2 linked regions of the Piscinibacter gummiphilus genome follow. The protein of the gene in region 2 interacts with the protein of the main gene of each other region in a pairwise test. Links are inferred from orthologs where the notes say so. Each region holds a gene or a part of one and is shown on either strand. Other genes may lie near its edges. The genes, in order: secB and A4W93_RS10340.

The links.
Region 1: the proteins of A4W93_RS10340 (region 2) and secB interact in binary tests that used the Escherichia coli proteins (3 or more experiments, as listed by UniProt). The link is inferred for Piscinibacter gummiphilus from one-to-one orthologs.

The regions. Positions count from the first base shown.
Region 1 is NZ_CP015118.1:5,227,747-5,237,384, reverse strand. Bases 3,264-6,136 are described here. They hold secB (protein-export chaperone SecB), read left to right. Parts: upstream 3,264-4,407; coding sequence 4,408-4,866; downstream 4,867-6,136. Other genes in these bases: A4W93_RS23900 (Bug family tripartite tricarboxylate transporter substrate binding protein), read left to right, coding at 5,872-6,136; A4W93_RS23905 (NAD(P)H-dependent glycerol-3-phosphate dehydrogenase), read left to right, coding at 4,886-5,875; grxC (glutaredoxin 3), read left to right, coding at 4,015-4,272; A4W93_RS23920 (rhodanese-like domain-containing protein), read left to right, coding at 3,579-3,989; gpmA (2,3-diphosphoglycerate-dependent phosphoglycerate mutase), read right to left, coding at 3,264-3,504. Also shown: A4W93_RS23935 (alpha/beta fold hydrolase), read right to left, coding at 1-834; A4W93_RS23930 (FAD-dependent oxidoreductase), read right to left, coding at 999-2,672; more of gpmA, read right to left, coding at 2,758-3,263; more of A4W93_RS23900, read left to right, coding at 6,137-6,843; tRNA (uridine(34)/cytosine(34)/5-carboxymethylaminomethyluridine(34)-2'-O)-methyltransferase TrmL, read right to left, coding at 6,888-7,358; A4W93_RS23890 (ComF family protein), read right to left, coding at 7,389-8,075; A4W93_RS23885 (class I SAM-dependent methyltransferase), read left to right, coding at 8,126-9,034; A4W93_RS23880 (DUF2244 domain-containing protein), read left to right, coding at 9,279-9,638. UniProt on the Escherichia coli protein: One of the proteins required for the normal export of some preproteins out of the cell cytoplasm. It is a molecular chaperone that binds to a subset of precursor proteins, maintaining them in a translocation-competent state.
Region 2 is NZ_CP015118.1:2,267,025-2,276,544, reverse strand. What follows is about bases 3,866-6,620. They hold A4W93_RS10340 (response regulator transcription factor), read right to left. Parts: upstream 5,712-6,620; coding sequence 5,019-5,711; downstream 3,866-5,018. Other genes in these bases: A4W93_RS10335 (alpha/beta hydrolase family protein), read left to right, coding at 5,823-6,620; A4W93_RS10345 (ATP-binding protein), read right to left, coding at 3,866-5,013. Also shown: A4W93_RS10370 (DUF2237 family protein), read left to right, coding at 1-202; A4W93_RS10360 (hypothetical protein), read right to left, coding at 367-1,170; A4W93_RS10355 (DUF1254 domain-containing protein), read right to left, coding at 1,177-2,370; A4W93_RS30365 (hypothetical protein), read right to left, coding at 2,488-2,646; A4W93_RS10350 (extracellular catalytic domain type 1 short-chain-length polyhydroxyalkanoate depolymerase), read left to right, coding at 2,819-3,721; more of A4W93_RS10345, read right to left, coding at 3,730-3,865; more of A4W93_RS10335, read left to right, coding at 6,621-6,806; A4W93_RS10330 (BamA/TamA family outer membrane protein), read right to left, coding at 6,828-7,955; A4W93_RS10325 (DUF3047 domain-containing protein), read right to left, coding at 7,952-8,704; arcC (carbamate kinase), read right to left, coding at 8,704-9,520. UniProt on the Escherichia coli protein: Response regulator member of the two-component regulatory system CpxA/CpxR which responds to envelope stress response by activating expression of downstream genes including cpxP, degP, dsbA and ppiA.

The sequences.
Region 1 (9,638 bases), 3.0 Mb from region 2 along the record:
GCGCACGTCGGTGGCGGCGTTGCGCATCACGGCGGCCATCACGAGGCCGAAGGACTTTTCGCCGCCCAGCGCCAGCACGGGCATCTTCAGCTGGTTGCCGGCGGCGAGCCAGGCGCGGTTGTCGATGGCGTCCTGGTCGAACGCGGCGAACTGCGAGAAGCCCGAGTGCATCGCGCCGGGCAGGGCGTAGAGCTTCGCGTAGTGCTGGCGGGCCGGTTCGCTGAAGCGGGCCGGTGTGGCGGAGAACTCGTTCCAGAAGCGGTCGAGGTAGATGCGCTCGCGGCCGGCCACGAGGCGCTCCATGTCGGGGCCGCCGAAGCGGAAGTGCCACAGCAGCGGGTTCTTCAGGATCTCGTCCCACGGGCCCACGCCGGGCACCGGGGCGTCGATGACCACGAGGCGGCCCACGCGCTGCGGGTACTTCGCGGCGAACGCGAAGGCCACCATGTTGCCGATGTCATGGGCCACCACGTCGGCCTGCTCGATCTTCAGCGCGTCGAGCACGCCGGCCACGTCGCCGGCCTGGTTCATCTTGTCGAAGCCGCCCTTGGGCTTGGCCGAGCGGCCGAGACCGCGCAGGTCGGGCACCACCACGGTGTGGTCGCGTGCGAGTTCGGTGGCGAGCGGCACCCACATGTCGCCGGTTTCTCCGTAGCCGTGCAGCAGCACCACGGCCGGGCCGGTGCCGGCCTGGCGCACGTGGATCGTCGTGCCGTTGGTGGCCACCTCGCGGAAGGTGAACGCCTTCGGGTAGGTGAGGGCTTGTGCGTGGACAGCGCCGGCGAGGGTGGTGGCGAGCGCGGTGGCCGCGAGCCAGCGGAAGAGCGTCTTCATGGGAGGTCCTTCGGCAAAGTGACGGGTCGGCACGGCCACGGATGTGGCGTGCGGGAATGACCCGGTCACTGTGGCCGGAGATGCCGTCGCAGCCGACTCTCGCTGGTCACGCCGGCGGCAGGACTTTCGACGGGGGGGCCGCTCTCCCCTCCCGAACGGGCGGCTCAGGCCGTGGCGCCCGCCGCGAGGAACTGGTGGATCTGCGCGACCGCCGCGGCGCCCTCGCCGATGGCCCCGCCCACGCGCTTGACCGACCCCGAGCGCACGTCGCCCACCGCGAAGACGCCGGGCACGCTGGTCTCGAGCGACGTGGTCTTGAGGTCGTTGCAGGCGACCGGTCCGGTGCGCACGAAGCCGTGGCCGTCCACCAGCACGTTGCAGCCCTCGAGCCACGCGGTCTCGGGCTCGGCGCCGGTGAACAGGAACAGGTGGCGCAGCGGCACGTGCTGCTCGGCGTCCTGGTGCCTGTCGCGCCACGTGACGGCGCGCAGGCGGCCCATCTCGCAGCCGTGCAGGCCCACGAGTTCGGTGAACGGGCGCAGCTCGATGTTGGGCGTGGCCTCGATGCGGTCGATCAGGTAGCGCGACATGCTCGCCGCGAGGCCGGGGCCGCGCACGAGCAGGTGCACCTTCGCGGCGTACTGCGACAGCATCACGGCCGCCTGGCCCGCGGAGTTGCCGCCGCCCACGAGCGCGGCCACCTCGTTGCGGCACGGCGTGGCCTCGACGGGCGAGACCCAGTACCAGATGCCGCGGCCCTCGTACTCGGCGAGGTGGGGCACGGCCGGGCGGCGGTAGCGCGCGCCGCTCGCGATCACGACGGTGCGCGTGCGCAGGCGGCGGCCGTCGGCCAGGCGCAGCCGCAGCGCGCCCTCGGGGTCGTCGCGCGAGCAGTCGAGCGAGGTGACGCGCGCCGGGATCATCATCTCGGCACCGAACTTCTGCGCCTGCACGTAGGCCCGGCCCGCGAGCGCCTGGCCCGAGATGCCGGTGGGAAAACCGAGGTAGTTCTCGATGCGCGAGCTGGCGCCGGCCTGGCCGCCGTAGGCGCGGGTGTCGAGCACGACGACGCGCAGGCCCTCGGACGCGGCGTACACGGCCGTCGACAGGCCGGCCGGGCCGGCGCCCACGATCGCCACGTCGAACAGTTCGTCGTGTTCGTGCGTGTCGACCATGCCGATGCAGCGCGCGAGCGCGGTTTCGTCGGGGTCGACCAGCACGCCGCCATCCGGGCAGATCACGAGCACCGCGTGTTCGTCGGCGCCGTACTGCGCCATCAGCGCGGCCGCCTCGGTGTCGAGCGTCGCGTCGACGACGTGGTGCGGCTCGCCGTTGCGCTGCAGGAAGCTGCGCAGCCGCAGCAGGTTCGCGGCACCCGGCTGGCCCAGCAGCACCGGGCCGCTGCCGCCCGACTCGATCAGCGCGACCCGCCGCAGGATCAGCGCCCGCACGAGGCGTTCGCCGAGCGAGGCCTCCGCGATGATCAGTGCGCGCAGCTGTTCGGGGGGCACCAGCAGCACGTCCACATCGTCGGTGGTGACGGCGTCCACGAGCGAGGGCCGGCCCGAGAGCGATCCCACCTCGCCGATGAACTGCCCCGGGGCATGGTCCACGATGCCGCGCACGCGGCCGAGGCCGTCGCGCTGGCTGATCGACACGTGGCCGGACAGGATGATCATCATCCCGGGCGCCGGCTCGCCGGCGCTCAGCAGCCGGGTGCCCGCCGGGTGGCGTTGCGGCGTGCCGAAGCGGCGCACGCGGGCGATCTCGGCCTCGGTGAGGGCCGGGAACATCTGGTCGAAGCGGGCGATGGAGGCGGGATCGGGGGCGGCGGACATGGCTTCTCCGAGAGGGGCGTGCCCGCATTGGGCACTGACCGGAGTGTCTCGCGCATCCCCCGTTGGGCCAAGGCCCGGCGGGGTGTCAGCCCTTCTTGCCCTGGTTCGCCACCGCCGCCGCGGCGGCCTTCGCGGCTTCCTCGTCGCCGAGGTAGTAGCTCTTGATGGGCTTCAGGTTCGCGTCCAGCTCGTAGACGAGCGGGATGCCGTTCGGGATGTTCACGCCCACGATGGCGTCGTCGGCGATGTTGTCGAGGTACTTGACCAGGGCGCGGATGCTGTTGCCGTGCGCGGCGATCACGACGCGCTTGCCGGCCTTGATGGCCGGGCCGATGCTTTCGTTCCACACCGGCAGCACGCGGGCCACGGTGTCCTTCAGGCATTCGGTGAGGGGCACGTCTTCCGGCTTGAGCTTGGCGTAGCGCGGGTCGCTGCGTTCGCTGCGCTCGTCGTTCGCGTCGAGCTCCGGCGGCGGGGTGTCATAGCTGCGGCGCCAGACGAGCACCTGCTCGTCGCCGTACTTCTTGGCCGTCTCGGCCTTGTTCAGGCCCTGCAGGCCGCCGTAGTGGCGCTCGTTCAGGCGCCAGCTGTGCACGACGGGCAGCCAGGTGCGGTCCATCTGGTCGAGCGTGTGCCACAGCGTCCAGATGGCGCGCTTGAGCACCGACGTGTAGGCCACGTCGAACTCGTAGCCCTCGGCCTTCAGCAGCCGGCCGGCCTCCTTGGCCTGTTCGACGCCCGTGGGGGTCAGCTCGACGTCGGTCCAGCCGGTGAAGCGGTTTTCGAGGTTCCAGGTCGATTCGCCGTGGCGAATGAGCACGAGTTTGTACATGGCAGGGGGCATCGGTTGGACGGTGGAGGCGGAATTCTATAATTCGTCTTTGTCTCCAAATCCCGGACGCTGTCGTGAAATTCTTTCTGGAAACGTGGTACCTCTTTGCCGTGGCCCTGGTGTCGGGTGGCCTGCTCGCCTGGCCCACGCTGCGCCGCGGTGCCCCCGCCGGTGGCGTGACCACGGCCGAGGCCATCCACCTGATCAACCGCGAGAAGGCCGTGCTGGTCGACGTGCGTGACGCGGCCGAGTACGCCGCAGGCCACGTGATGAACGCGAAGAACATTCCGCTTGCCACGCTCGAGACGAGCACGGCGCTGCCGAAGAACAAGTCCTTGCCCATCGTGGTGGTGTGCAACCGCGGCGCACACGCCTCGAAGGCCGTCGTTATGCTTCGCAAACTCGGTTACGAGAACGCGCGCACGCTCACCGGTGGCCTGGCCGCCTGGCGTGAAGCCAACCTGCCGGTCGAAAAGACCGCCTGACCTGGAAAGCGAAGAAAGTTCGACGATGCAAGCAGTCAAGATGTACACGACGCAGGTTTGTCCCTTCTGCATCCGTGCGAAGAGCCTGCTGAAGCAGCGCGGGGTCGATGCCATCGACGAAGTCCGCATCGACCTCGATCCCTCCCAGCGCGCCACGATGATGGAGATCACCGGCCGCCGCACGGTGCCTCAGATCTTCATCGGCGACACCCACGTCGGCGGCTGCGACGACCTGATCGCGCTCGACCAGCGCGGTGGGCTCGTGCCCCTGCTGAACGCCTGACGGCCGTCCCCCGCCCGAACGCCTGACGACGTTGGGGTCTGTCCCCACGGAATGTCACGGGCGCTGCGACATAATCCGCGGCACACCGCCCGCAACCCTCGGTTGCGGGCTTTTTCTTGTGATTGAGAGATGACCATGGCAGACCAAGACCAGACCCCCGTGTTCCAGATCCAGCGCCTGTACCTGAAGGACCTGTCCCTCGAGCAGCCGAACTCGCCGCTGATCTTCCTCGAGCAGGCCCAGCCGCACGTGGACATCAACCTGGGTCTCGGCGTGGAGCCGGTCGGCGAGGGCATGTACGAAGTGAGCGTCACTGCCACGGTCACCACCACCGTCAACGACAAGACCCTGTTCCTGGTGGAAGCCAAGCAGGCCGGCATCTTCGAGATCCGCAACATCCCGCAGGACCAGCTGCAGCCCATCCTGGGCATCGCCTGCCCGCAGATCGTGTACCCGTACCTGCGCGCCGTGGTGTCGGACATCTGCACGCGCGGCGGCTTCCCGCCGGTGCTGCTGTCGGAAGTGAACTTCCAGGCCATGTACGAAGCCCAGCAGCAGCAACAGGCTGGCGCAGGCCCGAACGGCGCCAACTGATCGGCCGGGGCGTTCATCGATGAACGTGTCGGTTCTCGGGGCCGGTGCCTGGGGCACCGCCCTCGCGGTGAGCGTGGCCCCGCGCCACCCCACCTTGCTGTGGGCCCGCGATGCGGCCCAGGCGGCCACGATCGCCGCCTCGCGTGAGAACGGGCGCTACCTGCCCGGCATCGCGCTGCCCGACGGGCTCGACGTCACCGCCGACTTCGACGCGGCGGTGGCCCATGCCCGCGACGGCCTGATCATCGTGGGCACGCCCATGGCCGGTCTGCAGGCCACGCTGGAGCGGCTGCCCGCCGACTGCCAGGGGGTGCTGTGGCTGTGCAAGGGCTTCCAGGGCGTGACCGGCCGGCTCGGGCACGAGGTGGCTCAGGCGGTGCGGCCCGACCTCGCCCGGGTGGGCATCCTGTCCGGCCCCAGCTTCGCGCTCGAGGTGGCCCGGGGCCAGCCGGCCGCCCTCGTGGCCGCCAGCACCGATGCCTCCCTCACGCAGCTCGCCATCGACGTGCTGCACGGCGAACGCCTGCGCATCTACGCGTCGGAAGACCCCGTGGGCGTGGAGGTGGGTGGCGCGGTGAAGAACGTGCTCGCCATCGCCACCGGCATCGCCGACGGCATGCAGCTCGGGCTCAACGCCCGTGCGGCGCTCATCACGCGCGGCCTCGCCGAGATCACGCGGCTGGGCCTTGCCCTCGGCGCCCGCGCGGAAACCTTCATGGGCCTGAGCGGCCTCGGCGACCTGGTGCTCACCGCCACCGGTGACCTGTCGCGCAACCGCAAGGTGGGCCTGCTGCTCGCGCAGGGGCTGCCGCTGCCACGCATCCTCCAGGAACTGGGGCACGTGGCCGAGGGCGTCGCGTGCGCGGCCACGGTGCTGCAGCGCGCGAAGGCGCTGGCGGTGCCCATGCCCATCACCGAGGCGGTGGTGGATGTGCTCGAGGCGCGCATCACGCCGCAGCAGGCCATCCGCGCGCTGATGTCGCGCGAAGCCCAGCGCGAAGTCTGGTGACGGTGAACCGCCGCCACCTGCTGGCCGGGGCCGGCGCGCTGTGCGTGCCGTGGGCGGCCCGCGCCGAGGCGTGGCCGTCGCATCCGTTGCGCCTCGTCGTGCCGTTCCCGCCGGGCAGTTCGCCCGACATCGTCGCGCGGCTGCTCGCCGAGCCGCTCGCGCAGTCGCTCGGGCAGCCCGTGGTGGTCGACAACAAGCCCGGCGCCGGTGGCAACATCGGCACGGGTGTGGTGGCCAAGAGCGCACCCGACGGCCTCACGTGGCTCTTCACGATCCAGGGGCCGCTCGTGACCGCGCCGCTGCTGTCGAAACGCCTGCCCTACGACCCGGTGCGCGACCTCGCGCCGGTGTCGCTCGTGGCCACGTCGCCCAATGTGCTGGTGGTCGACCCGCGGCTGGGCGTCGACACCCTCGCCGACTTAGTTCGTGTCGCGAAGCAGAAGCGCGGCGCGTGGAACTACGGCAGCGTGGGCAACGGCAGTGCGTCGCACCTCGCGATGGAATGGTTCCGCACGCGCACCGGGCTCGAACTCGTGCACGTGCCCTACGCGGGCTTCCCTCAGGTGGTCAACGCGATCCTCGCGGGCCAGGTGCAGGCCGCCTTCATGGTGCCGGGCCTCGCGATGGCACAGGTCAAGGCCGGCAAGCTGCGCGCCCTCGGCGTCACGAGCCTCGGCCGCGTGGCCTCGCTGCCCGACCTGCCGGCGCTGGCCGAACTCGGGCATCCGGGCTTCGAGGCCATCTCGTGGCAGGCGGTGCTCGCGCCGGCGGGCACGCCGGCGCCGATGATCGAGCGCATGTCGCGCGAGGTGATCCGCATCGTCAAGGGCAACGACTTCCGCACGAAGCTGCTGGGGCAGTACTTCACGGCGGCGGGGACGACACCTGACGCCCTTCGCGGGTTGATGGTGACCGAACGCGAGCGGTGGGCGAAGGTGATCCGCGTGGCGGGTGTGTTGCCCGAATAGCACTCACGATGGCCATCCCGGCCTGCGCCGGGATGACATGGCTTTTACGCTCCGCCGTCGTACCCGTTCTGCCGCCACGCGTCGAACACCGTCACCGCCACCGCATTGCTGAGGTTGAGGCTGCGCTGCCCCGCGCGCATCGGCAGGCGCACGCGCTGCGATTCCGGGAACCCATCGCGCAGGTCGGCGGGCAACCCCGCCGTCTCGGAGCCGAACACGAACCAGTCGCCCGCCTGCCACCCGAACTCGGGCAGCAGCCGGCTGCCGCGGGTGGTGAACGCGAAGAGGCGATCGGGCGCGGGGCGGGCCGTCTCGAGGAAGGCGGACCACGAGGCGTGCCGCTGCACCGGCGCGTACTCGTGGTAGTCGAGGCCCGCGCGGCGCAGCAGGCGGTCGTCCATCGAGAAGCCGAGGGGTTCGATCAGGTGCAGGGCGCAGCCGGTGTTGGCCGCGAGGCGGATCACGTTGCCGGTGTTGGGCGGGATCTCGGGGTGGACGAGCACGATGTTGAACATGGTGGCGCCGATTGTGCCCGGCCTGCGAGTTCAGTCGGACGGGCGCGGCGTGCGTGCCACCACCCACCAGCGCACCGAGGCGGCACCGGCCTCGTGCAGCACCTTCGCCACCTCGCGGCCGGTGGCCCCGGTGGTCATCACGTCGTCCACCACGGCCACGTGCCGGCCCGCGAGCCGGTGGCGGCGTGACGGCTCCACCGCGAACGCGCCGCGCACGTTCGCGGCCCGGCTCGCCTCGGGCAACGCGAGCTGGTGGGGCGTGTGCCGCACGCGCAGCAGCGTGTGCGGGTCGGCGTCGAGGCCCAGGCGGCGTGCGAGTTCCCAGGCCTGGTTGAAGCCGCGTTCGCGCAGGCGGGCCGGGCTCTGGGGCGCGGGCAGCACGAGGTCGGGCGGGGCCTGCCCGGGTGACTGCGCCGCCGCGCGAAGCCGTTCGGCGAGGGCCGGCGCCAGGTCGAGGGCCGCGTGGAACTTGAATGCGAGCAGCAACTGGTCCCACGGGAACGCGTAGTCGACCGCGGCCGTGGCGCCATCGAGTGGGGAGGGCGCCACGAGGCACGCTCCGCAGGTGCTGGTGCCCTCGGGCACCCTCAGCGCGCAGCGGCAGCAGCGGGGGGCGGGAGCCGCGAACCGGGCGAGGCAGTCGGGGCACACCCGCGACGGGCCCCAGCCGCGGCACACGGCGCACAGGCTGGGCACCAGGTTCAGGGCCAAGGGCATTCGGCGGACGAACGAGGCGGACAGCACCCGGTCAATATACTGACGCCCCGATGAGCACCGCCCCCGATTCCACGCCGAAACGCCGCCTCGACCTGAGGCGCGTGCTGACGGCCCTGAACCGCCTCGCGAAGGCGGACGCGGCCCCGTGGCTGCACGGGGAGGTGGCGCGGCGCATGGCCGACCGGCTCGACATCATCAAGCTGCGCCCGACGGCACTCGCCGACTGGTGGAGCTTCGCGGGTGCGGGGGCCGAGCTGCTGGCGAAGGCCTACCCCGAGGCGCGCCGCATCCAGGTCGAACCCACCGAGGCCCTGCGGGAACGCGCCCGCGCGGCGACGGCCAAGGGCCGGTGGCCGTGGTCGCGCACGCAGAAGCCCGAGGTCGCCGGTCCCGACGACCTTGCCGAGGGCGGCGTGCAGCTCGTCTGGGCCAACATGATGCTGCACGGCACGGCCGACCCCACCCAGGCCATCGCCCGCTGGCACCGTGCGCTCGCGGTCGACGGCTTCGTGATGTTCTCGTGCCTGGGTCCGGACACCCTCCGCGAGCTGCGCGACCTGTACGCCCGCCTGGGCTGGCCCCCGGCGATGGCCGAGTTCGTCGACATGCACGACCTGGGCGACATGCTGGTGCACGCCGGTTTCGCCGACCCGGTGATGGACCAGGAGACCCTGCATCTGAGCTGGGCCGACCCCGAGGCGCTGCTCGCGGAGCTGCGCGGCCTGGGCGGCAACGCGTCCCCCGACCGGTTCCCCGGCCTGCGCACCCCCCGGTGGCGGAAGCGCCTCGTCGATGAACTGAACGGGTTGCGGGGAAACGACGGACGGTTGCATCTGCGCGTCGAAGTGGCCTACGGCCACGCCTTCAAGGTGCCCCCGCGGAGGAAACCGAGCACGGAAACCACGGTTTCGCTCGAAGAAATGCGTACCCTGGTACGCAAGCGCGACACTCGGGATTAACGCCCCCAATACCCCTGCCCGCGCTGCGTTAAACTCGTGGGCTTGAATGACACAGGTTCGCCTTGGGCGTGCGCGCGTCGGTACTTTCAGCGTGAAAGCGCTGGGCGCGCTTTCGGTGAACTGTCGGCCTACAGACCCGTTAGACCGCAGCAGCACCATGTCCGTTACCACTTCGACCAGCGCGTGGCCACCGAAAGGAAACCGGGAAGGTTTCCAATTCGGCCGCGAGTCGTCGGCGGGGCGGATGGCCGGCGATTCGGAATGGTCGGTCGACTGGGTCCTCGAACGCACCGGTGCGGACCGGGCGCGCGGGGTGCCCCGCCTGGTGGTGGCCTATGCCGCGCTGTGCGCGGTGTCGCTCGCGGTGGCCTCGGTGTTCTGGGCGCACGGCGCCCAGGTCGTCATGCCGCTGGCCTGGGTCCAGCTCATGGGTGTCGGAGGCATCGGCTGGCTGCTCGCCCGCCACGCGTTCGACCGGGAATGCATTGTGTTGAGGGGGGACCGCCTGACCGTGGAACGCGCGAGCGGGTCGCACGTCGAGCGGGTCGAGTTCCAGCCGGCGTGGGTCCGGGTGGAACCTGAAACCGGCGACCGGTCCCTGATC
Region 2 (9,520 bases):
CGACCTCAGCACCCCCAACCCCGACGCCCGCTTCCGCGGCCTGCGCCCCGGCGACCGCTGGTGCCTGTGCGCGCTGCGCTGGAAGGAAGCGCTCGACGCGGGGGTCGCACCGCCCGTCGTGTTGCAGAGTACGCACGAACGGGCCCTCGAATTCGTCACGCTCGAACAGCTTCAGGCGCACGCCCTGCAAAAGGTAGGGTAGACTCGCGGGTTCCGGAGAGATGGATGAGCGGTTTAAGTCGCACGCCTGGAAAGCGTGTGTGGGTTAATCCCCACCGCGGGTTCGAATCCCGCTCTCTCCGCCAATACGTTCGACGATCAAGGCCCCGCAAGGGGCCTTTTTCATGCCCGGGCGCAAACGCCGGCCTATTTCGGGAACAACAGCGTGACCACCAGCCGGAACCCCCATCCGTGCGGGCCGCTGTCCGGGCCGTCGGCCCAGTAGCGCACGCCGCCGCCGAGGCTCACGCGCTGGTCGCCGAACTTCACCAGTTTCGACACCATCGCGTTGAGCGGCACCGACCACTGCTCGTTCTTCCAGTCGTAGCTCGACTCGGTGTTCAAGGTGTAGGTCCACGCCGTGGGGGTCGTGTACGACAGGAACGGCTGCAGGAAGGTCGAGCTGAGGTCGGGCCGGTTGTCGCTGCCCGCCACAGACCAGATGTGGTTCGCGAGCGCGCCATAGGTCCAGTGCCCGTCCTGCTTGAGCACCACGCCGGTGGGCCCCAGCCCCCATTTGCGCGCCGTGAGTTCCGGCTCGCTGCCGGTGGGCAGCAGGAACGCCGGGCCCACCCCCCAGATCAGCCCGCCCGGCCCCGGCGCCTTCGGCGAGAAGAACAGGCTCTGCGTGATGTCGCCGAGGCCGGACGGGTTCGAGCCGGGCGGCACGCCGTGCTGGTCCACGATGGGCAGGATCGTGCGGCTGATCATGTTCCACTCGCTGTTCAGCGAAATGGGCACGACCGGCTGCACGTTGAGGTACAGCTTGTGCCCGTCACGCGCGTCGCCGAACCGCTCGTCGTAGTTCAACTGGAACGGCACGCTGATCAGCGCGGCGACCGGGTTGCTCAGCTGCTTCGCGAGGTCGGCATCGGAATGCTGGGCGAAGGCGGATGCCGTAACGGCAGCGAGCGACGCGGCGGCGGCGCGGGGAAGGAGGAATTGCTTCATGAGGGCCTACTTCACCTTGACCACGTCGTCCGGCTTCCACGTCTGGTCGTAGAAGCCGTCCTCCGTGCCGTACAGGCGCAGCGTCACCAGCAGTGCCCGCCCCGGGATGGTCTTGATGTAGGCGGAGTCGGCCACGTTCGCGGGCTTCTCCGGCCCGAACCAGATCTCCACGGAGCCGTCGGGCTGCTTCGGGATGTCGTAGTAGCTGTTGGTCGACGGCAGCAGCTGCGAGGTCTCGGGCATCGTGCCGTCGGTGACGTTGTACGCGGTCACGGCCCAGAACAGCGCCGCGGGCGGGTTGGGCGGCAGCCGCAGCTTGTAGGTGTGGCTGCCGTTGATGAAGTTGCCGTCCTTGTCACGCACCGCGAGCGGGTACTTGGAACCGGCGCCCGTCGTGTGGATCGTCATCGCCGGCGCCGACGAGTACGCCACCTGGAAGAACGTGGCCCGCTGTTTCACGTCGAGGTAGCTTTCCTGCATCCAGTCGGCGGTGGCGCCCGCCCAGGCGGTCTCGTACTGGCGGTCCTTGTAGTACAGCTGCCGGGCGTCGGGCCGCCCCAGCTGGCGCGTGGCCATGATCATCCTCGGTGCCGTGGTGACGGCCTTCTGCAGCAGTTCCTTCTGGCGCGCGGTGGGCGAGAAGGGCTGGTCCTTCACGATGCCGATCGACGCGAGCACGCCGCGCAGTTCGGGCGCGATGGCGTCGACGGGCTCGTAGTCGACGAACGCCTTGAGCTTCGTGAAGTACTGGAGGTCGACCGGATACATCATGTCGATGCGCTTGCCGCTGGCATCCGGGAACTCCATCGCCTTCGCGTCCTTCTCGACCGAGAACAGCGGATAGACCCGCGTGGTCTCGGCGTTCTTCACGGCCGGGGCCGGGTCGGGCTTGCCCTCGCCCTTGGCCATGATGGTGCGGAAGAACAGGAACACGTTGTACGTGGACGACTTCGCCGCGAAGTAGCCTCCGGGGACCGGTCCGGTGTAGTCGGGCGGCAGCAGCAGGTACAGCCCGCCGCGGCCGCGGTCGGGGCCCACCGCGCGCACGTCGGTCAGCGTGCGCTGGAAGAAATCGGTGAACATGCCGATCACGTCGGGCGGGGCCTTCACGACGAGCGGCCCGGTCTTCTTCAGGTCCAGGTAGCTCATCGAGTAGATGACGTCGGCGTTGGGCGTGGGCACCATCGTGCGGGCGTCCATGCGCTATTTCCAGATCGGCAGCACGTGGTAGCCCGCGCCGAAGTTCTTCTCGGAGCCGTCGCGCATGCCGATCACGTTGAGTGCCGGCAGCATCGTGATGTACGCGTGCACGGCGCGCTAGTAGTACAGCTCGTCGCGCAGGTTCTCGGCCTCCTTCTGCTCCAGCCAGTTGCCGTTGTTGAGCTGGCGGACCAGGGGCGAGGCGGGTTGTGCCTGCGCCACACCGGCGAACGAGACCAGCAGCGCGGCGGCGACCCGTGTGTGGAAGGTGGGCATCGAAGGCCTCCAGTGAATGACGTATCCGCAAGGTAGGGCGGAACGCCCGCGCCGGCAATTGCACCTTGGTACATCGCCCCCCCGCCAGCGCGACAGCCCTGTCATGATTCGTCGCCCGCCGTCGCGCCGGGTCGTGTCGAATGCGATCACCCACCACCCCATTCCCGCGCCCATGACCCCCTCCTCCCGCCGCCTACTCCTCCTGCTCGCCCTCGCCGCACTGCCCCTCGCGGCCTCCGCCGCCGACCGCCGCACGCTGGTCCACGACGGCATCGAACGCCACTACACCGTCCGCGTGCCCGAACGGCTGCCTGAGGGACGGGTGCCGCTCGTGCTGGTCCTGCACGGCGGGGCCGGGAACGCGGAGAACGCCGAGGAGATGACCGGGTTCACCGCGAAGGCGCGGCGCGAGGGGTTCATCGTGGTCTACCCCGAAGGCACCGGGCGCTTCGAGCACAGGTTCCTCGCGTGGAACGCCGTGCATTGCTGCGGCCCGGCGATGACCGGCAAGGTGGACGACACGGGCTTCGTCCGTGCGCTGCTGGACCGGCTCGCCGCCGACCTGCCCGTGGACACGCGGCGCGTCTACGCGACGGGCCTCTCGAACGGCGGGATGATGGTGCACCGCCTCGGCATCGCGCTGCCCGACCGGTTCGCGGCCATCGCCCCCGTGGTCGCCACCGTGTTCGGCGACGAACCCCGGCCCGCCTCGCCGGTGGCCGCGCTGATGATCAACGGCGCGCTCGACACGTCGGTGCCGCCGGCCGGCGGGCCGCCCGGCGGCCGCGTCACCAGCGCCTGGGACGGCACGCCCACGCGGCCGGCGCAGGCCCAGGGTGACTTCTGGGCCGCCGCGAACGGCTGCGCACCGGCCCCCGACGAACGTGTCGACGGCACCGTGACCCGCTGGCAGTACCGCTGCACGCCGGGCCGAGAGGTGGAGGTGCTGCTCGTCGGCGACAACGGCCACGCCTGGCCCGGCGGGCGGCCGGGCAGCCTGCGGGGCGATCGGCCGAGCCGCACGTTCGACGCCACCGACGCCATCTGGTCCTTCTTCAAGGCCCACACGAAGTAGGCGTCACGTCACGCGTGCCGGGGCAGCTCGACCCGCACCGCGTGCCGTGCGCCGCGCGGCAGGAACGCGAGGGTCCCGCCCATGCGCTCCACCACCCGCGCGACGATCGCGAGTCCGAGGCCCGTGCCGGGGCTGCCGCGGGCCGCATCGCCGCGCGCGAAGGCCTGCACCAGCACGGCCTGCCGGTCCGGCGGGATGCCGGGGCCGTGGTCGAGGACCTCGATGACGGCCCGGCCACCCTCCTCCCGCACGTGCAGCTCGACCGGCGGCCTCCCGTGCTTGAACGCGTTGTCGAGCAGGTTGGCGATCAGGCGTTCGAGCAGCAGCGGATGGGTCTGCCCCAACGCGAGCGCTGGCGGGGCCGTGACCACGAGCACGTCGGACCCGTGGCCGGTGGCCGCGGCGACGCGATGCGCCAGCGCGGCGAGGTCCGCCATCTGGTCCAGCGCCAGTTCCCCCGCGCGCACATGGTCGAGGAAGCCTTCGATCAGCCGGTCGGCCGCCTGCGTGTTGCGCACGATGGCCTCGCGCCATGGGGCCGACGCCTCGTCGGCCGGCAGCAGGTCGGCCGCGGTGCGGATGCGGGTGAGCGGCCCGCGCAGGTCGTGCGACACCCCGGCCAGCAGCAGCGCGCGTTCGCGTTCGTGCTGATCGAAGCGCTGCAGCAGCCCGGCATACGCGCGTTCGATGGAGGCCACCTCGGGGGTCGCCGCGGCGACCGGCTCGGGAAGGGGTTCGCCGGGCCGGTACGCCCCCATCCGAGCGCGCAACGCCTCCAGGGGCCGCGTGAGCCGGCGCGTGAACACCCAGCTGACCGCGGCCAGGAACACCCCGGTCAGCAGCAACGCCGCGAGGAATCGGCCAGGCACCCGCGGCAGCAGCGCGGCATCGGCCAGGCCGAGCCAGGTCGACGTGCCGTCCGGTGACCTCACCCGCAGCCAGAGCACCACGCCGTACTGGCTCCGCGCGAGCGAGGCGTCGTCGACCGACACGCCGCGTCGACCCAGCTCCTCGTACAGCGCGCGCATGCGGGGCGTGACGAAGGGCGGCAGCAGCCGCGGCGCGGGAGGGGCATCCGGGCGCAGCAGCGACCGCACCGGATCGGGCGCGGCGCCCGGCCAGCCCGCCGCATGCCGCAGCGCGGGCGCCCACCGTTCCGCGACGAGCCGCGCCACCGCGACGTTGCGCTCCACGTAGATCAGCACACCGAACACGCCGAGCAGCACCACAGCCACGCCCAGCTGCAGCACCAGCAGGCGGGCGAAGAGGCTGTCGGGGAACCGGCGCGGCATCGCGGTCAATGCGGCACGAAGACGTAGCCTTCGCCACGCACGGTCTCGACCCAGGCCTTGCCGGGCGACGCGTCCTGCAGCTTGCGGCGAAGGCGGGCCACCTGCACGTCCACCGTGCGGTCGAGCGGGCGGTAGCCACCGGTCTGCACCGCGGCGCAGAGCCCGGCGCGCGACAGCGCCCGGCCCGGGGCCTGGGCGAGCGCGGCCAGCAGCTTGAATTCCACGCTCGTCAGTGCCACCACCCGGTCCGCGGCACGCACCTCGCGCTTGAGCAGGTCGATGGCCAGGCCGTCGAAGCGCAGCAAAGCGGTGTCGCCGCGGCCCGGCGCCTGGCGGCGCAGCAGCGCGCGCACACGGGCCACCAGCTCGCGCGGCTCGAAGGGTTTGGCGAGGTAGTCGTCGGCCCCGATCTCGAGGCCCAGCACGCGGTCCAGTGGATCGCCGCGGGCCGTGAACATGATCAGGCCCAGCGACGGATGCGCGGCGCGCCAGCGGCGGCACAGGTCGTAGCCGTTGGCGTCGGGCAGCATCACGTCGAGCAGCACCGCATCCGGCCGCTGCGTGGCGACGGCCCGTTCGCCATCGCCCCCGGTGAGCACCGGGAAGACGTCCCAGCCCTCGCGGGCGAAGAGCGCGGCCACCATGGTCGAGAGTTCGGCGTCGTCGTCGACGAGGAGGATCAGCGGCTTTCCCTGCATGGGAGGTCAGTGTAGGCGCGCGCCGCCACGGGCCGCGCCATGTTGCAGAACTGTCGCAATTCGTTGTGCAACGTCCTCGCCCGCGGCGCCGGCGAGCCGTTCAATGGCGGCATGCGAACGAAAAACCTGATCCGACCACCCGCGCGCATCGCCGCATGGACTCTTGCCCTGCTGCTGTCCGCCTGCGGCGGAGGCGGCGACGATCCTGCCCCGGCCGCCACCGACGATCTGCTCTCCCTCCAGGTGGCCGGACACCCGCACGCGGTGGACGTCTACCGCACCGCGGGCGCCCGCCGCGCCATCGTCCTGCTGCACGGCGGCGGCGGCAACCGGAACGCCATCGCCTACCAGGTGGGCCTCAACGCCAGCGCGACCACGACGTCCATGGCCACCATCGACTGGGCCTGGCTCCATGCCCACCAGGTGATGCTCGTGGTGCCGCAAGGGCAAAGCCTCCCCTCGGAACCCGGCGCCACCACGTGGACGAACCACGCGATGAACTCGGGCGTGGACGACCAGGCCTTCCTGCAGGCGCTGGCCACGCGGCTGCGCACCGACTTCGGCCTCACCCACCTCACACTGATGGGCCACTCGATGGGCGGGGTGATGACCAACCGCATGTGGTGCGAATCGCCCATGACCTTCGATGCCTACGTGTCCATCGCCGGACCGGCTTCGTCGTTCTACAACGGGGCGTCCACGCCCTGCGGGCCGGGCGACGCCGCACGGCCCTACCTCGGCATCGTCGGCGACCGGGACGACGTGATGCAGACCGCGGGGGCCTGGGCCGCGGCCACGTGGACGGTCAATCCGCTGTTCGTCGGCCTGTCCTTCCGTGCGTGGGACAACGACGTGATGATCGGTGAGTTCCGACAGCAGCAGGCCCGCACCGCGGTGATGTGCGGCGGAACGCTGGCCGAGGGCGCCTTCACGCGCGGCGGCAACGTGGACACGTGGAGCTCGTGCGGCGGCCGGCTCGTGCTCCAGCGCGTGGCCGGCGCCGACCACGGCGTGGCGTCGATCGACGCGCAGATGGGGTTGTCGTCCTCGCACGACGTGATGGACGCCGCGGCGGCCTTCTCCGCGGGGCCGTGACCCCGGTCCTTCCGCCGCCCCTCAGTGCCAGGCGTTGCCCACCTGGATGTAGAAGGCCCGGTCCTGCGTGCTCTTCGCCCAGTCGAGGCCCACCCACAGTCCGAGGCGGGTCACGGCCTGGTAGCGCACGCCCCCACCGTACGCGACCGTGTCGGCGCCCCCGGAGAAGTCCGTGCGCGGCCCCCAGGCCCGGCCGCCGCCCACGAAACCGACCACGCCCCACAGCGGCGTGAGGCTCCATCGAACCTCGCTTTCGAGCACGCCCGCGCGCGTGCCCTGCAGCCGCATCGCGGGCACGCCGCGCAGGCTGACGTACGGCAGCATGTAGAACGGCGTGCGGCCCTCGACGGCACGCAGGTCGACCCGCCCACCCACCACGACGTCCTTCGCGACCGGCCACCACGCGAACGCGCGGCCGCGGTACGACTGGAACCGCGTGTCGCTGCCGAAGGCCGGGTCGTAGAAGGTCAGGTCGATCGCTCCCGTCCAGCCGCGGCTGGGCGTGAAGAGGTTGTCGCGCGAGTCGTATTCGTAGGAGATGCCGAGGCCCGACGCGGTGTCGGCGCGGTCGATGTCGCCGGCCCGCGGCACGTCGGACGCGTGGTCGAACCGGCTCGCGAGCGACAGGTAGTTCCAGCGCGCGACGAGCCAGGAGTCGTGTTCGCCGATGCGCATCATGGCCTGCTGCACCGACATCCAGCCGTCGAGGTTGTAGCCGAGTGCCGGACCCTGCCCGTCCTCGCCGTAGAAGGTCAGGTCGAGGCTCGTGCGTGCGGCCACGCCTCGCCAGCGGTAGCGGTCGTCGGCGAAGCTCACCATGCCCCCGCCCCCGGCGCCCCACGTGCCGTTTTCGGTGGCGAAGGCGGCGATGCCGTAGACGTCGGGGTCGCGCGGGGTGTCACCGCCCTCGCGTGCCGGCGGGTTGTCGCGGAACAGCAGCACCGCCGCCCCCGCGCCGTACCCCACGGCCGGTTCGGTGATCAGGATGGGCACCGGCAGCCAGCCCCGATCCTTCGAACGCCGCGTGGAGTCCTTCATGCCCCCATCGCCGGACTCGATGGCACGCTCCACGTACTGGGCCTGCGCGGCCGCCGCGAGGACGAGCAGCACGCCCCCGGCGAGCCGGACCGTGCCGCCGCGCCGCCTCATCGCTCCAGGACCAGGTCGCTCACGTAGGCGACGCTGTGGCCGTGGGTGTTGTCGGCGTCCGCTCCCAGCATCACCGCGACGAGCGGCGGCACGACCTTGGCCTCGTCGCCGAAGAGCTGCAGGAAATCGGCGTCGAGGTTGCGCCGTTCGCTGACCCAGGTCGCGAGCGGCACGTCCTCGGAGTGCAGCACGAGGTAGCGCACCCGGCGCGTGAACGGGCTCGGCAGCACGGTGCCGGCCGGCAGGTGGGCGTCCCACACGTAGCAGATCGTCGCCGCCGGGGTGTCCGCCCCCGCGAGCGTGGACGCGGCCTTCAGCCAGAGCCGCTCGCCCACGGGCACCTTGTCGAGCGGTTCGTCGAACAGCGCGCACACCTTCACCGCCGTGTCGTCGCCGGACTTCTCCCGCAGGTTCGCCTTCGGCAGCGGCTGGTCCACGCGCCACCGCCACGCGAGCGTGTGGCCCTGGGGGGACCCGTGCGGCAGCGGGTGCACGAGGGTTGCGTAGGAGTTGTCGGCGGAGATGCGCAACACCGCGTGGCCATCGACGACGGCCGACACGAAGCGCGACTGCGGCTTCGTCTGGTTCGGCAGCAGCACCACCGCCCACGGGGCCGGTGGCGGCGCGTCGGCGACCGCGCCCGCGACGGGCGCGAGCAGCGGCGTGTCCCCCAGCACCCCCGACGCACAGGCGAGCCACACCACCACGCCGGCCGCGCGCGTCCAGGGGAGTGAAAAACGTCGTGCCATCAAGCGCCAGCGTACACCGTTCCGTTCTCCTGTACAGACACCGTGGTTCCCGCCTCGCCCGTCAGGATGCGCGGCAGGTCCGCCAGCGCCCCGATGGCCGCCACCTTGCCCGTCGCCGCCGCGAACCGGCACGCGGCCTCGACCTTCGGCCCCATCGACCCCGCGGCGAACGGCATCGCCGACAGCGCCGTGGGGGAAATGCGCCGGATCGCGCGCTGGGTGGGCTTGCCCCAGTCGACGTACACCGCGTCGGCGTCGGTCAGCATCACGAACACGTCGGCGTCCAGCTGCTGCGCGAGCAGCCCGGACGCGAAGTCCTTGTCGATCACGCATTCGACGCCCATCAGCCGCCGTTCGGCCGCGGGGTCGTACATCGTCGGGATGCCGCCGCCGCCGGCGGCGATCACGACGGTGTCGTGCTCGAGCAGCCAGCGGATGGGCGCGATCTCGAAGATGCGCTTCGGCTCGGGCGACGGGACCACGCGGCGCCACTTCTCCCCGTCCTGCTTGAACACCCAGCCCTTCTCGGCGGCCAGGCGGTCGGCATCGTCCTTCCCGTACACGGGGCCGATGAACTTGGTGGGGTCGCGGAAGGCCGGGTCGCCGCCGTCCACCTCCACCATCGTCAGCAGCGTCGCGAAGGGCCGGGAGAACGGCAGCAGGTTGCCGAGTTCCTGCTCGATCATGTAGCCGATCATCCCCTCCGTCTCGGCGCCCAGCACGTCGAGCGGGTACGTCTCGACCTGGGTGTAGGCCGCGCCCTGCAGCGCGAGCAGCCCCACCTGCGGGCCGTTGCCGTGGGTCACGACGAGCTGG